2 regions of the Pseudoalteromonas sp. SCSIO 43210 genome follow, and region 1 is predicted to be linked to the other one. Evidence: predicted binding sites of a transcription regulator. Region 1 holds the regulator's gene; the other holds the start of a gene.
The links. The regulator FliA, encoded in region 1, starts transcription of late flagellar genes. The targets are predictions, from matches to a motif close to CTAAAGNTNNNNNNNNNNNNGCCGATA.

Region 1 (6,633 bases):
AGGTGGAATATTTCGCTAACACCCGCAAGTGGTAATGCAAATGTTTGCTCTCCAACAACAACCATTAAGGTCGGCAAGATAGCGAGAGTTAATGGTACTTTTATCTCTAAAGTAGTCCCAACACCTAACTCTGACTGAATACTTACTGAGCCATTAAGTTGGGTAATTTTGGTTTTAACTACATCCATACCAACGCCACGACCTGAAATATCCGAAATCTCTTCTTTTGTTGAAAAACCAGGTGCAAAAATTAAATTATATGCTTCAGTATCAGAAAGCCGGCTTGCTTGGTCGTGATCAAGAACACCTTTACTAATCGCTATTTTTTTCAGCTTCTCAGCATCCATACCAGCACCATCATCTTTAATGGTAAGTAAAATATGATCGCCTTGCTGAGATGCTGATAACGTAACAGTACCTGTTCTTGGTTTTCCAGCAGCCTCACGAAAATCTGGCATTTCAATACCGTGATCAACAGAGTTACGCACTAAATGCACTAAAGGGTCGGCTAATGCCTCAACCAAATTTTTATCTAAATCAGTCTCTTCACCAACTAATAATAGATTAATGTCTTTATTTAAGCTGCGTGCTAAATCACGAACAACTCGAGGAAATCGGCCAAACACTTTTTTAATTGGTTGCATGCGGGTTTGCATAACCGCACCTTGAATATCAGCAGTAACAACATCTAAGTTAGATATAGCTTTACCCATTGCTTCGCTTTCAGAATTCGTAGCCAAGCTAACTAAGCGGTTACGAACAAGTACCAATTCACCGACCATATTCATAATTTGATCTAAGCGTTTAGTGTCAACACGCACTGTCGTTTCAGCAGTTGGTGCAGTAGCCTTTTTTGGAGCTGCAGCAGCTGTTTTTTCAGCAGGTTTTGCAGGTACTGGTTTTGATGCTTCAACTTTTGGTACTGGGGCTGCTTTGGGCTTAGGAACAGCTTGTTTTGCGGCTGGTTTTTCAGCAATCGCAGGAGTGCTTTCTAAAGATTTAGGTGCAGTTCCCTTACCATGAAGTTCATCTAACAGTGATTCAAATTCATCATCACTGATATCATCGTTCGATGAATCTGTATTGTTAGTCGAAGGCGATGGCTTTTGTACATCAGGTGTAACATTACTTTCTTGCGCTGCAACAGAGCCGAAACTGCCAACACCATGAAGCTCGTCTAGTAAATTATCAAACTCATCGTCTGTAATATCACCATTCAAATCATGACTATTTGTGGGGGCTTTTACTGCCGATTCTTGGCTTGTACCATGTAATTCATCAAGTAGGTTTTCAAACTCATCCTCTGTAATTTCATCAATTTGAGAGTCAGTTTCAGATGAAGTTGGGCCACTAAACAGCTCATCAAAAGCAAAAGGGTCCGCACCATCAGTACTGGGAGTTTGTGCTTCAGCGGCTTCTTGAGGCTGTTCTACAACAACTTCAGGAGAAGTACCTGATAACTCGTCTTCTGTGGGGGGAGACCTAACTTATGTAAAACTTCAAGTAGTTGAGGATCCGCAGGTTCTGGTTTATCACGATTTTGAATCGTCGCAAACATTTCATTGATAGTATCAAGTGCTTGTAAGATAACATCCATTAGCTCAGAATTAACAGAACGAACGCCCTGCCTTAACAAGTCGAATACATTTTCTGCGCCGTGACATGCGTCAACAAGCTCAGTCATAGCTAAGAATCCAGCACCGCCTTTTACGGTATGAAAGCCTCTAAATATAGCATTTAGCAACTCGGTATCTTCTGGATTGTTTTCCAGTTCAACTAACTGTTCAGATAAAAGCTCAAGGATTTCTCCTGCTTCTACAAGAAAGTCTTGTAAAATATCTTCATCGACTTCAAACATGCAGTTACTCTCCTCTTAGAAGCCCAAACTTGATAAAAGATCATCGACTTCATCTTGATCAGACACAACATCATTACGTGATTCTTTATCAATAATAGGCCCTTCAGGACCTGCTAATGTTTCTGGGTCAACTGGGTCATCTATTTTTTGTGGTTTTAGGGTGACTGCTTTACTGATATCTTGTTCAGAAAAAGCAGTTAAAAGATGAAGTAAGCTTTCTTCAACTTCCCTAACAAGCTCTATAATTCGGCGAATTACTTGACCTGTCAAATCTTGATAATCTTGGGCCATTAATATGTTAGTCATGAAGCTTTGTAACTCATCAGTTTTATGATGAGAACTGCTCATGAATTTATCAATGCTGTGGCACAGTACTTTAAATTCACCGAGTTCAATTTCACGACTCATTAGACGGTCCCATGTCGGTTTGATATGGGATATTTCATCCGCTAACTGTTGTGCTATCGGTAAACTCGCCTCAACCGCATCCATGGTTTTATTTGCAGCATTTTCTGTCATCTCAATGACATAATTAAGCCGTTTTTTAGCATCAGGTATAGCGTCGTTAGTGAGATCTGTTAGGCGCGTGTCTAGCTCAAAGCCTTTTAAAGCTTCATGTAGTTGACGCGTCAACTTTCCCACTTCGTCAAATATTTCCGACTGCTCTTTAGATGCAGTATCTAAAATTAGTTGATCAGCTTTATCATGTTCGCCATTTTCTAAAAAAATGACGAGCTGACGAGCTTGTTCTAACGTTATCCGAGGCGCAGCAGGTGCTGGCATAAGCCTTTCCCCTATTATTAACCTAAGCGTTCGAACACTTTTTCTAATTTAGTTTTTAATGTGCCAGCTGTAAATGGTTTTACAATATAGCCATTAACACCAGCTTGAGCCGCTGCTATTATTTGTTCTTTTTTAGCTTCAGCTGTCACCATTAAAACAGGAAGGTGTTTTAATTTATCGTCAGCCCTTATCGCTCTCAAAAGATCAATACCTTGCATTCCTGGCATGTTCCAATCTGTTACCACAAAATCAAAAACTTGATTTTGTAGCATGGGTAAGGCTGTAGAGCCGTCATCCGCTTCTTGGACGTTGGTAAAGCCTAAGTCGCGCAATAGATTTTTAATAATACGTCTCATTGTCGAAAAATCATCAACAACAAGAATTTTCATGTTTTTATCCAAAACATCCTCCAGTGAGGTCTTAACCTGTATTTACTTACTACTAGTTTATCCAGTCATTGATTTTTGCTTTTAGCTTAATCATCGCCTGACCATGTATCTGACTTACACGCGATTCACTTACATCGAGTATATGTCCAATTTCTTTTAAATTCATTTCATCGTTATAGTATAAAGAAAGTACCATTGCGTCTCGCTCTGGTAATGACTTGATAGCATTTAATAATGATTCATTAAATCGTTCATTTTTAACGTTATTAAACGGTTTGTCTAGCGTTAAATCTTGGCCCGCCGTGGTAATAACATCTTCATCGACCCCGAGGTCTTCGATGCCTAACACTTTACTTGTGTTTACATCGTTTAAAATATGATGGTACTCATTTAACGAAATTTCAAGTTTTTCAGCAACTTCTATATCGGTTGGTTCACGATTTAAGCTACTTTCTAATCCAGCAATCGTCTCGGCTACAAGACGGCTTTTTCTATGAACCGACCGAGGAGCCCAGTCACCACGGCGCATTTCATCAAGCATGGCACCGCGAATTCGTATTCCCGCGAACGTTTCAAAACTTGCGCCTTTGGTTGCATCAAAGTTTTTTGATGCTTCAATTAGGCCTATCATACCCGACTGAATTAGGTCATCGAGTTGGACACTTGGAGGCAAACGAGCAATTAAATGACATGCCACTTTTTTGACTAGCGATGCATGTTTTTCAACAATCACATTTAAATTTTGTGTTGATTGATATCCCATAGCTCTATTTACCAATGTTGTCATAATTAGCCGTTAACTAGCTTCTCTATAAAAAACTCTAAATGTCCTGAAGGTTGGTTAGGTATAGGCCATTTCACTGCTCTTGTCGCCAGTGCTTTAAAGGCAACTGAAGCAGGAGAACTAGGAAAAAGTTCTACAATCACTTTTTGACGGCGAGTTGCCTTACGCATATTTTCGTCATAGGGGATTGTTGCAACCAACTCCATTGACACATCTAAAAATCGGTCCGTTACTTTTGAAAGTTTTGCAAATAACTCATGACCTTCACGCATACTACGAACCATATTAGCTACAATTTTGAATTTATACACCCCATGCTCACGACTTAACACTTTAATAAGTGCATAAGCATCTGTGATTGAAGTCGGTTCGTCGCACACTACAACCATTACATCTTGAGCAGCACGAGAAAAACTCAGTACCATATCTGAAATACCCGCAGCGGTATCTACAATTAAGATATCAAATTCGGTATTTAATTCGCTAAAAGCGCGTATAAGGCCTGCATGTTCAGACGGTGATAATTCCACCATACTCTGAGAACCAGAGGTCGCTGGTACAATTTTAATTCCTGCAGGACCTTCAACTAAAATCTCATCGAGTTCACACTCACCAGAAAGTACATGTGATAAATTACGTTCAACCCGTAATCCGAGCATCACATCACAGTTCGCTAGACCTAAGTCGGCATCAAGTACTAAAACTCGATTACCTTGCTGGCCTAATGCTATTGCCGTGTTAAGTGAAACATTTGTTTTACCTACACCACCCTTGCCACCAGTAACAGCGATAACTTTTACGCCGTTGTTATTGTTTTGACTCATTTTGCGCAGGCCGCTTGCTTGATCTAATACTGTGTTAATCATACATCCCTACTGTGCTCGACGCCACTGCTTGGTGTCGTGAATGTTGTGCTTTTATTCTTTTCAAATACAATTGCTCAGCTTTTTTTACTAGTTTTTCTGCATTTGCAACACGAATGTCTTCTGGAACTCGTTGACCATTAGTAAGATACCCTATTGGAAGGCGATTTTGAATCGCAATACTAATAATCTCACCTAAACTTAAAGATTCATCCAACTTGGTGAAAATACAACCACTTAACTGCACTTTTTTGAAGTGTCGTACTGTTTCTTGCAAGACATTTATTTGCGCTGTTGCACTTAATACTAAATAACTACGAATATCAACACGTTGATTGCGCATAAGCGTATTCAATTGCTCTGTTAAACGTAAGTCTCGTTGACTCATACCTGCTGTATCAATTAATACTAGACGTTTATTTCGTAAATGGTATAAAACTTCAGCTAATTCATTAGCATCTTTAACCTGCTTTACTCCACAACCGATAATTCGACCGTATGTTGCAAGTTGCTCATAAGCACCAATTCTGTATGTATCGGTGGTTATTAGCGCCACTTTATCTGCACCGTATTTCTGTGCGCCTAAAGCAGCTAACTTTGCAACTGTTGTCGTTTTCCCCACACCAGTTGGGCCTACCAATGCGTAAACACCACCTTGACGTAGTATTTCATTATTCGTAGTTTGCATCTGGTCTTCGACCATTGTTAACAAAGCCTTCCAACCTTGTTGGCGAGATACGTCATCAGGTACAAAACACGCCATTTGTTCTGCAACTTCTTTATCGATTCCCATACCAACTAAACGGTCAATCATACAAGCACGTGTGGGGTCACGGCGTGCCATATCTTGTTGCATTAAACCTGATACTTGGTGCTCTAGCAATTGACGAATAGCGTTCATTTCTTCACGCATTGACGTCATTTCTTCACTTTCATTATTTTTAACGTGCGCTTGAGGTGTTACAGGGCTATCTAGATCATCAAAATCACGATCTAGGTCATCAAAACCTAAACTATCGGCTTGGGTCTGTGGACGTGTTGGTGCAATATCTTCGCGAGCAAACATATTCGCTGAGCGAGGTTTGACAACGGGCTCTTGATAATTATCGGTCGTTTCAATACCCGATTGAGAAAACATTGATGCTAATTCAGGTGAACGTGGGCGAGGAGATTGACGCTCTAGTAAAGCTTCTAAACTATCTGCAACCCTAGCTTGGGGAGCCGCTTTAGGGCGTTGTGGCTCTGGCTTTACAAAATTATGTATACTGTGTGATTGTGCTGAGTCATCCGCACGCGCTAAAGTATTTTGCGGCTGTGCAACTGATTTAGGGGCCGCTTTTTCATAATCAACTGCGGCTACAATCTCAACGCCATTAGCCAGCTTTTTGTTAGACATAATAACCGCATCAACACCAAGTTCATCTTTCACTTCTTTAAGTGCTGTACGCATATCTTTAGCAAAAAAACGTTTAATTTTCATTATTCAACCCCTTTAAAATCTTATTGTTGGCCTACAGAGCTGACAATTTTTATCTGTCTTTCGTCTGGCACCTCTTGATAAGACATCACCCTTAATCCTGGGATGGTGTACTTAACAAAACGAGATAACACAGTACGTAACATTCCTGACGTTAACAGTATTGAAGGTTCACCGGCCATTTCTTGATTTTGATGCGCTTCATTCAATGACACTTGAAGTCGCTCTGCAAGTCCTGGCTCTATACCGGCACCTTCATCGCCTGCATTTTGCAATGACTTATGCAACATCTGTTCCAACTCAGGCGCCAAGGTTATGACAGGTATTTCAGATGACATTCCAACCGCATCTTGAACAATTAATCTACGCAGAGAAATACGCACTGCAGCCGTTAATACATCAGGGTCTTGGCTACGCGGGCCATACTCAACAAGGGTTTGTACAATTGATCGCATATCGCGAATAGCCACCCCTTCGTT
Region 2 (6,633 bases), 400 kb from region 1:
ACTACTGCATTAACTGACTTGCGTAAACACATTGAAACTAAACGCTTTAAAGATGCCCAATGCTACGCTGCAAGTTTATATGAACAAATTCACCAATTGCAGTTTTCTCACCTAATACCAAATAACGCTAACGAAGAGTAAATTACACATACGAAACTATGCGCTGTAATTTACACATGAAATCATTATTTAAAGCTGCCATATCAACCTTCAACAGGTGTATACAGTATTCAACACAATAATGCACAGTTGGAAACAACAACATAAAGGTAAATTTAAATCATTAAATATTAATAACTTAAAAAAATGACAATTTAAAAAAAGTCTAAATCTTAAATTATCGTACAAAAAAATAGCAAAAAACACTTGCACACAAACACTGTATAAACTACTGTATGTAAATACTGTATAAAAACCCAGTGAGTGAAGCGATATGTTACAACCAATTACCGTACGAACAGTTAAAAGCTACCAACAAGACAATAAAAGCGATTGTGTTAATTTAATTGAAATTGAAGATGAAATTTCGGCAACATTTGAGCTATTAAAAGTATTACATCAATACAATAGCTTAAATGCTTGGACATTATTAATCGCACCCGATCACGTCCCTAGTAAAGCGCTACTTGATTCGTGCTCTATCGATACGAGTAAATTACTCGTTATTAGACAAAAACACTTAGTGAATCTAGAGTACGTATTAAATTCGGCTTTACACAACGGTAATTTTGCAGCTGTAATTACTTGGACTGATATAGTTAATAACCAGCTATTAACTAGCTTATCTCTGGATATGAGTAAAACAAATACAAAGTTATATTGCTTCACGAAAAACAAACAAACCACAGAGATATTACTAGCTCAATAATCTTGTTAAACTAACATTTTAGCTTTACACCAAAATTATGACCTCACTGAATAAAACATTATGTCTTTGTGGCAGCCAACAAAATTATGTTGACTGCTGCGAACCTTTTCATTTGGCAATACAGCATCCTCAAACACCAGAGCTACTTATGCGCTCTCGTTATAGTGCTTATGCACTCAAAAATGCTAAGTATATTTATCAAACATATACAACAGATAAACAGCCCGAAAACCCCGTTAAAGAAATTAAAGAATTTGCAGATGGTTGCCGCTTTATAAAACTGACAATTATAGACTCAGGGCACGATGATAGTCAGGGTTTTGTAGAATTTAAAGCGCACTACTTTTATGATAATTTATACTGTGAATTGCACGAACAATCAAAATTCATTAAAGAAAAAAAGCAGTGGAAATATTCTGACGGCGTTATATTACCTGTTGCAGATATAAAAATTGGCAGGAACGATGATTGCCCATGTGGCAGTACTAAAAAGTATAAAAAGTGCCATAGCCTATAAACCTCAACTTACCCAGGCATCAGGTATTTTGAAACACACTAATTAGTTAAATGATATGTACTCTAGTTTTGTACATATTATTTAACTTAATGTGGCGCATACGCACGAAAAGTTATTTATTTCCAAAAAACTCAGCGTCTCTAAATAAAATTTTATACCAATCTGCTTATGTATGGGGTCTATTTAACGTTAAGAAAATTACGCTAGAACTAGGCAAAAGTTTTTGTATCTAGTTGTTCTAAATAAAAAATTTTAACGACGTTATAGTGCAATTTAATTCGTTAAATTGATCAAAGATTTATGCAGGTTGGTATTATAGGGTTATGAGATAATTTATATTGTTCAAATACTTATACCAACTCTTTTAATTAAGTGAGCTATTTTTAGATAACAGAATCGTGTCGATAACAAGACAAAAAATCGTTATTTAATTGTCCTATATCAGAAATTTTTAACGCCGTTAGCGTCAGATTTAATCCCTCAAACTGATTAAGCATGATTGCGGATTGGTTGGTTAGTATTATTCAGATTGATATTAAAACCCACATAACAAAAATGGACCACTTGGGTCCATCTCTACTTTACGAGTACTTAAAATTTAAGAGTTACTCGTCGTCATCTAAATCAGCTTGTTGACGCTGTGCCGGCTTTGCTAAAATCTCTACGTAGAAAGACTTTAAATCTTGCTTTTCGATGTCGCTGATATGATTGCTAATCTCTGCAACGTGCACTACTTGAGCATCTTCAGCTGTATTACCAAACTTACAGTCAAATGCCCAGTAATCAGCATCTTCAGGTAGCGTTTTATTACGTTCTCTTTTCAAATATTTTTTCACTTCGTGCTTTGCAGCATCGACCATACGAGGGTATTTGATTTTCTCGTGATTCAGCGTGAATGTTTTCTTCATTACGTTCCTAATTACCTTGGTTTAATGATAACGGCATTTCATGTCATACCATTTGACATCATTATAGCAATTGCATTAAATTTTTGGATGGTTTTTTTAAACTAAATCAATTTTTAGGCAATTAACATTATAAATAGCTACAAAGCCTCTCTTTTTAGCCATCATTATTATAAAAATGACCATTTAAAGCTTGTTTTACTGGGCCTGACATAAGCTGATTTGAAATCGTAGATAGATAAATTATTTTGTAGGTCAATATTATGCTGTAGCTAAGTGAAGCGGTTGATGTAATGATTCATCATTAAGACCATCATAGAATGAAGCTACGTCCATTTGCGGATGCGATAGCTGAGTCTCTTTGTTCTTAATACGTCTGCGCACAGCTAGCTCACAATTATCAAGCACATTGAGTGGAATATGAGCTAAATCATTTCTTATTGAAAGTGGTTCAGGGTTTAAGCAGTGTCGTAACTTAATATCGCTCATACCTGCATGCTCTCCCACATTTGATAATAAAGCGGCGTTGTGTTGCCCAATCAGCATATTAAATTCATCAGGTGCTAAAGGCTGCTTCGGACCCGAACCAAATTGCTTACGAAGTGTCTCTTCTTCAACAATAGGGTTTTCAATATCTGTTTTTGGAAAATGGAACTGACTAAAATCAAGCGCATCGTGGGATAACATTGCCAATAAAAGAGAAAACTCTCCTCGACGTTGTTCGTGTACACTTTTATTCAACCGTGTACTTAGTTGACTCTCTGTGATTAACAAATCGTCGATTTGCATAGACTTTAGCCGATTATTGTAGGTAATAGATATTTATCGGCTTTATTTCATTTTTCTTTAGCTTTTTTCTTTACTTAAATATAAGTTTTGCTATTATCAGCGCCGTTGCACTGGAGGGGTTCCCGAGCGGCCAAAGGGATCAGACTGTAAATCTGACGGCTCAGCCTTCGCTGGTTCGAATCCAGCTCCCTCCACCACTTTTCTTACCGCTAAGTTAAGTGGGGCCAAGTGTAACAAAATTAGTGTGGAGGGGTTCCCGAGCGGCCAAAGGGATCAGACTGTAAATCTGACGGCTCAGCCTTCGCTGGTTCGAATCCAGCTCCCTCCACCACTTTTCTTCTAAAATACCTTATATTTTAAACTTCAATAATTTTTTAAAATTCCCACTGTAAACTTTGTCCATTATTCTTTAACCAATCTGATGCTATCTTATGATCCGGATAAAACTTAGCTACACGTTGCCAAAATACACGACTGTGGTCTAAGTGACGTAAATGAGCCAACTCGTGGACTATGACGTAGTCTATAATTGATTTTTTGGCTCCAATCAAGAGTAAGTTAAACGTAAGCTCACGTTTACTATTACAACTCCCCCATTTACGTTTATAGATACGTATTCGTAAATCATTCGGTAAAGGTTCCTCCATTAGTTTACAAAAGTGGGCAAGACGCATATCAATATATAATCCTAATTTTTCAGTTAAATACGCCTCAAGTAATGTTTTATACTTCAATTTTTTATGGCTCACTCGAGAAGAACACAATACGCTTAATGTATTCTCATGCTCTATAACTTGAGAATGCAAAGCGTGTTCAAACGTTATGTCTATAAGATTTGAGAAAATTAGAATTTTATGTGTTTCGAGTGGATATTGCTTTGAGTCTGCAATATTAATCTGTTTATCAAGTTGGCTATTTACCCAATCTCGTTTCTCAACCAACCATAAATCCAACTGTTTTTTAGGAACATAATGAGGCGCATAAACGGTTATTGACCGTTGGTGCACTTTAATAGCAACAGTCTTACGTCGGGCACTTCGCTTTAATTGATACTCAAACAACAGTTCTACCACATTTAACCAACACGAAATTTCTAATATTTTATACCAATAGGCTTAAGTATGGGATCTAATTAATAATAAAAAACAGGTCTATAACTAAGTGAAAACTTTATATCTAACTGCTTCAAACGATAATAGAAGACCAAGCCTTGCTGACCTTACAATATTAAAGTTCATTTTATCTAAGAGCGATTTAATCGCTGCGTGAGGTGTGTCACCTAGTGGGGTCGGTAACTTTTCATGCGTTACCTTACTGACTTACATCCATGTGAAAACAAGTAAAAACCTAGCAAAGCTTCTGCGTCCTGATCACGATTTTCACCTATATTTGTGCAGCGACAAAACGTAAATTACCTTTAGGTTGAATCCTAAAAACAGCGCATGTCTGGCACTTATGTTAACTGTACAAGCACAAATAATTGCTAAAAAATACAGTTTCACTTGAAACAAAAAAGCAGCGAATAAACCCCAATTAGATATTATTCAAAGTGATAGCAGTATGATAAAAACTTACACATAAATTCATATAATGGGAATTATAGGATTAACTACATTAGCTTTTTTAGATGAATGCGAACCTAAGTTAACCGATGGATAGTAAAGTTTTATATACGAGTAATCATGAGATGTGATCTCATGGCTATTACCACTGTCATCTTTAAAATACATTGAAAACGTTACACCATGATCAGCAAGAACCGCTTTTATATTTAAACTTTCAAGATGACTAAGCCACTGTATAAATTGCTCCCCTGTTGCCAAAAATGCAATTCCTTTACTGCGCCCCTCACCTTCAAAAAGTGCTAAACGAGTCGTTGAACTAGCATCCTCGAGCGTTAAAGGTCCTCGTCCGTCCTCATTCCAAAAAGCAAGTTCGGGTACTATACTAAAACCTAAAACGCGCTCATACCATTTAACTGCATTCGATAAATTTTCAACATTCAAATGGCAATGATCAATACCTGACAATTTAGGCATATTTTTATTATCCACGTTACTCACCAATTTCTGACTTTAATTGCTCTAAAAACTCATGCATGTAAACTGTACGCCTATTCGCTTCTGCTTTAGCTGATGGGGTATTCATGCTTTGAGCAATATGTAATAGTTTTATAAAAAAATGATCAAGTGTATATTTTTTATCATCAGCTTCTCGTTCAATACAAAAAGGGTCTTCTGGGTTATACAATAACCGAGAAATTGAGCCGCCAACTTTCATACATCGACTCACTCCAATCGCACCTAGTGCATCCATTCTGTCAGCATCTTGTACTATTTGCGCCTCAACTGTTTTAATTTCTATATTTGCGCTAAAGCTATGAGCCGCAATAGCATGATGAATATCATCAAAAAGTGACTCGTCATAATCAATCGATTTTAAAAATTCCAGTGCCTTATCTGCTGCCATAGTAGAGGCTTTTGCACGATCAGGGTGGTTTTTAGCCACCGCCACACAGTCATGCATCCACGCTGCAGGTAATACAACTGACATATTAGCCTGCTCTGCATTACATAGTTTTATTGCAACGCGCACCACTCGCTCTATATGCGTAATATCGTGAGCCACATCGGCATGCACTAAAGAGGTTATCAATTCTCTGCATTGTGAATTAAGTATTTGTAAATCGGGGCTTAAAACGGCGTCAGGCACTTTCAGGTTCCAAAAGCTAATTAATAAGTGAATTATTAGTACTTTACCGTGCTTTATAGCTCTCTTGCAAAACATTCATTGTATGTTGCTCCTTGCTTGACTAAAATACAGCGCTTATTTATTACTACTGAGAAGCCTTATGTCATCTGCCGTTTACCTACAAGCTGGTCGCGATAAATCATTAAAAAGAAAACACCCTTGGTTATTTTCAAAAGCCATCAAAAAAATTAAAGGTAAACCTGGATTAGGCGACACAGTAACGATTCACGATAGCGAAGGTAAGTTTTTAGCAACTGCTGCTTATAGCCCTCATTCACAAATTCGTGCACGTGTTTGGAGTTTTGATGAAAAAGAAATCATCGATCAAAACTTTTTTGAACGCCGTTTACGTCGCTCATTAGAAGCACGGAGCCAAGTAATAGAAGAAGGCGGATTAACAGGCTTTAGATTATGTGCAGCTGAGTCTGATTACTTACCAGGCGTTACAATCGATAAATTTGATAATGTACTAGTTTGTCAGTTACTAAGTGCGGGTGCCGAGCGTCATAAAGGCGAGATTGTTGGCGCGTTAATGGCTATTTTTCCAGGTTCTAGCATATACGAGCGCTCAGACGTAGAAGTACGTACAAAAGAAGGTTTGGAGCCAATTAAAGGTGTTCTTTGGGGTAATGAGCCAACACAACCTGTACTTATTGAAGAAAACGGCTTAAAAATTGAAGTCGATATAATTGAAGGTCATAAAACCGGATTTTACTTAGATCAACGCGATAGCCGTGCTGCACTTGAGCGTTTTTCAAAAGACAAAACGGTACTTAACTGTTTTAGTTACACAGGTACATTTT

Region 2: LOS73_RS14775 (VC2046/SO_2500 family protein) is a predicted target of FliA. The motif match lies at 3,114-3,140, and genes of this name have one in related genera.

What each region holds. Positions count from the first base shown of each region.
Region 1 is NZ_CP087225.1:3,841,343-3,847,975, forward strand. Features, by position in the region: gene LOS73_RS16730 (chemotaxis protein CheA) at 1-1,220, opposite strand, end outside; gene LOS73_RS16735 (Hpt domain-containing protein) at 1,430-1,858, opposite strand; gene LOS73_RS16740 (protein phosphatase CheZ) at 1,874-2,641, opposite strand; gene cheY (chemotaxis response regulator CheY) at 2,659-3,042, opposite strand; gene LOS73_RS16750 (RNA polymerase sigma factor FliA) at 3,083-3,793, opposite strand; gene LOS73_RS16755 (MinD/ParA family ATP-binding protein) at 3,820-4,680, opposite strand; gene flhF (flagellar biosynthesis protein FlhF) at 4,673-6,157, opposite strand; gene flhA (flagellar biosynthesis protein FlhA) at 6,178-6,633, opposite strand, start outside.
Region 2 is NZ_CP087225.1:3,443,204-3,449,836, forward strand. Features, by position in the region: gene LOS73_RS14755 (tetratricopeptide repeat protein) at 1-141, shown strand, start outside; gene LOS73_RS14760 (SulA-like leucine-rich domain-containing protein) at 434-868, shown strand; gene LOS73_RS14765 (YchJ family protein) at 906-1,385, shown strand; gene LOS73_RS14770 (DUF6172 family protein) at 1,991-2,293, opposite strand; gene LOS73_RS14775 (VC2046/SO_2500 family protein) at 2,552-3,079, opposite strand; tRNA gene LOS73_RS14780 (tRNA-Tyr) at 3,192-3,276, shown strand; tRNA gene LOS73_RS14785 (tRNA-Tyr) at 3,326-3,410, shown strand; gene LOS73_RS14790 (M48 family metallopeptidase) at 3,454-4,152, opposite strand; gene LOS73_RS14795 (VOC family protein) at 4,663-5,118, opposite strand; gene LOS73_RS14800 (HD domain-containing protein) at 5,135-5,866, opposite strand; gene LOS73_RS14805 (class I SAM-dependent methyltransferase) at 5,931-6,633, shown strand, end outside.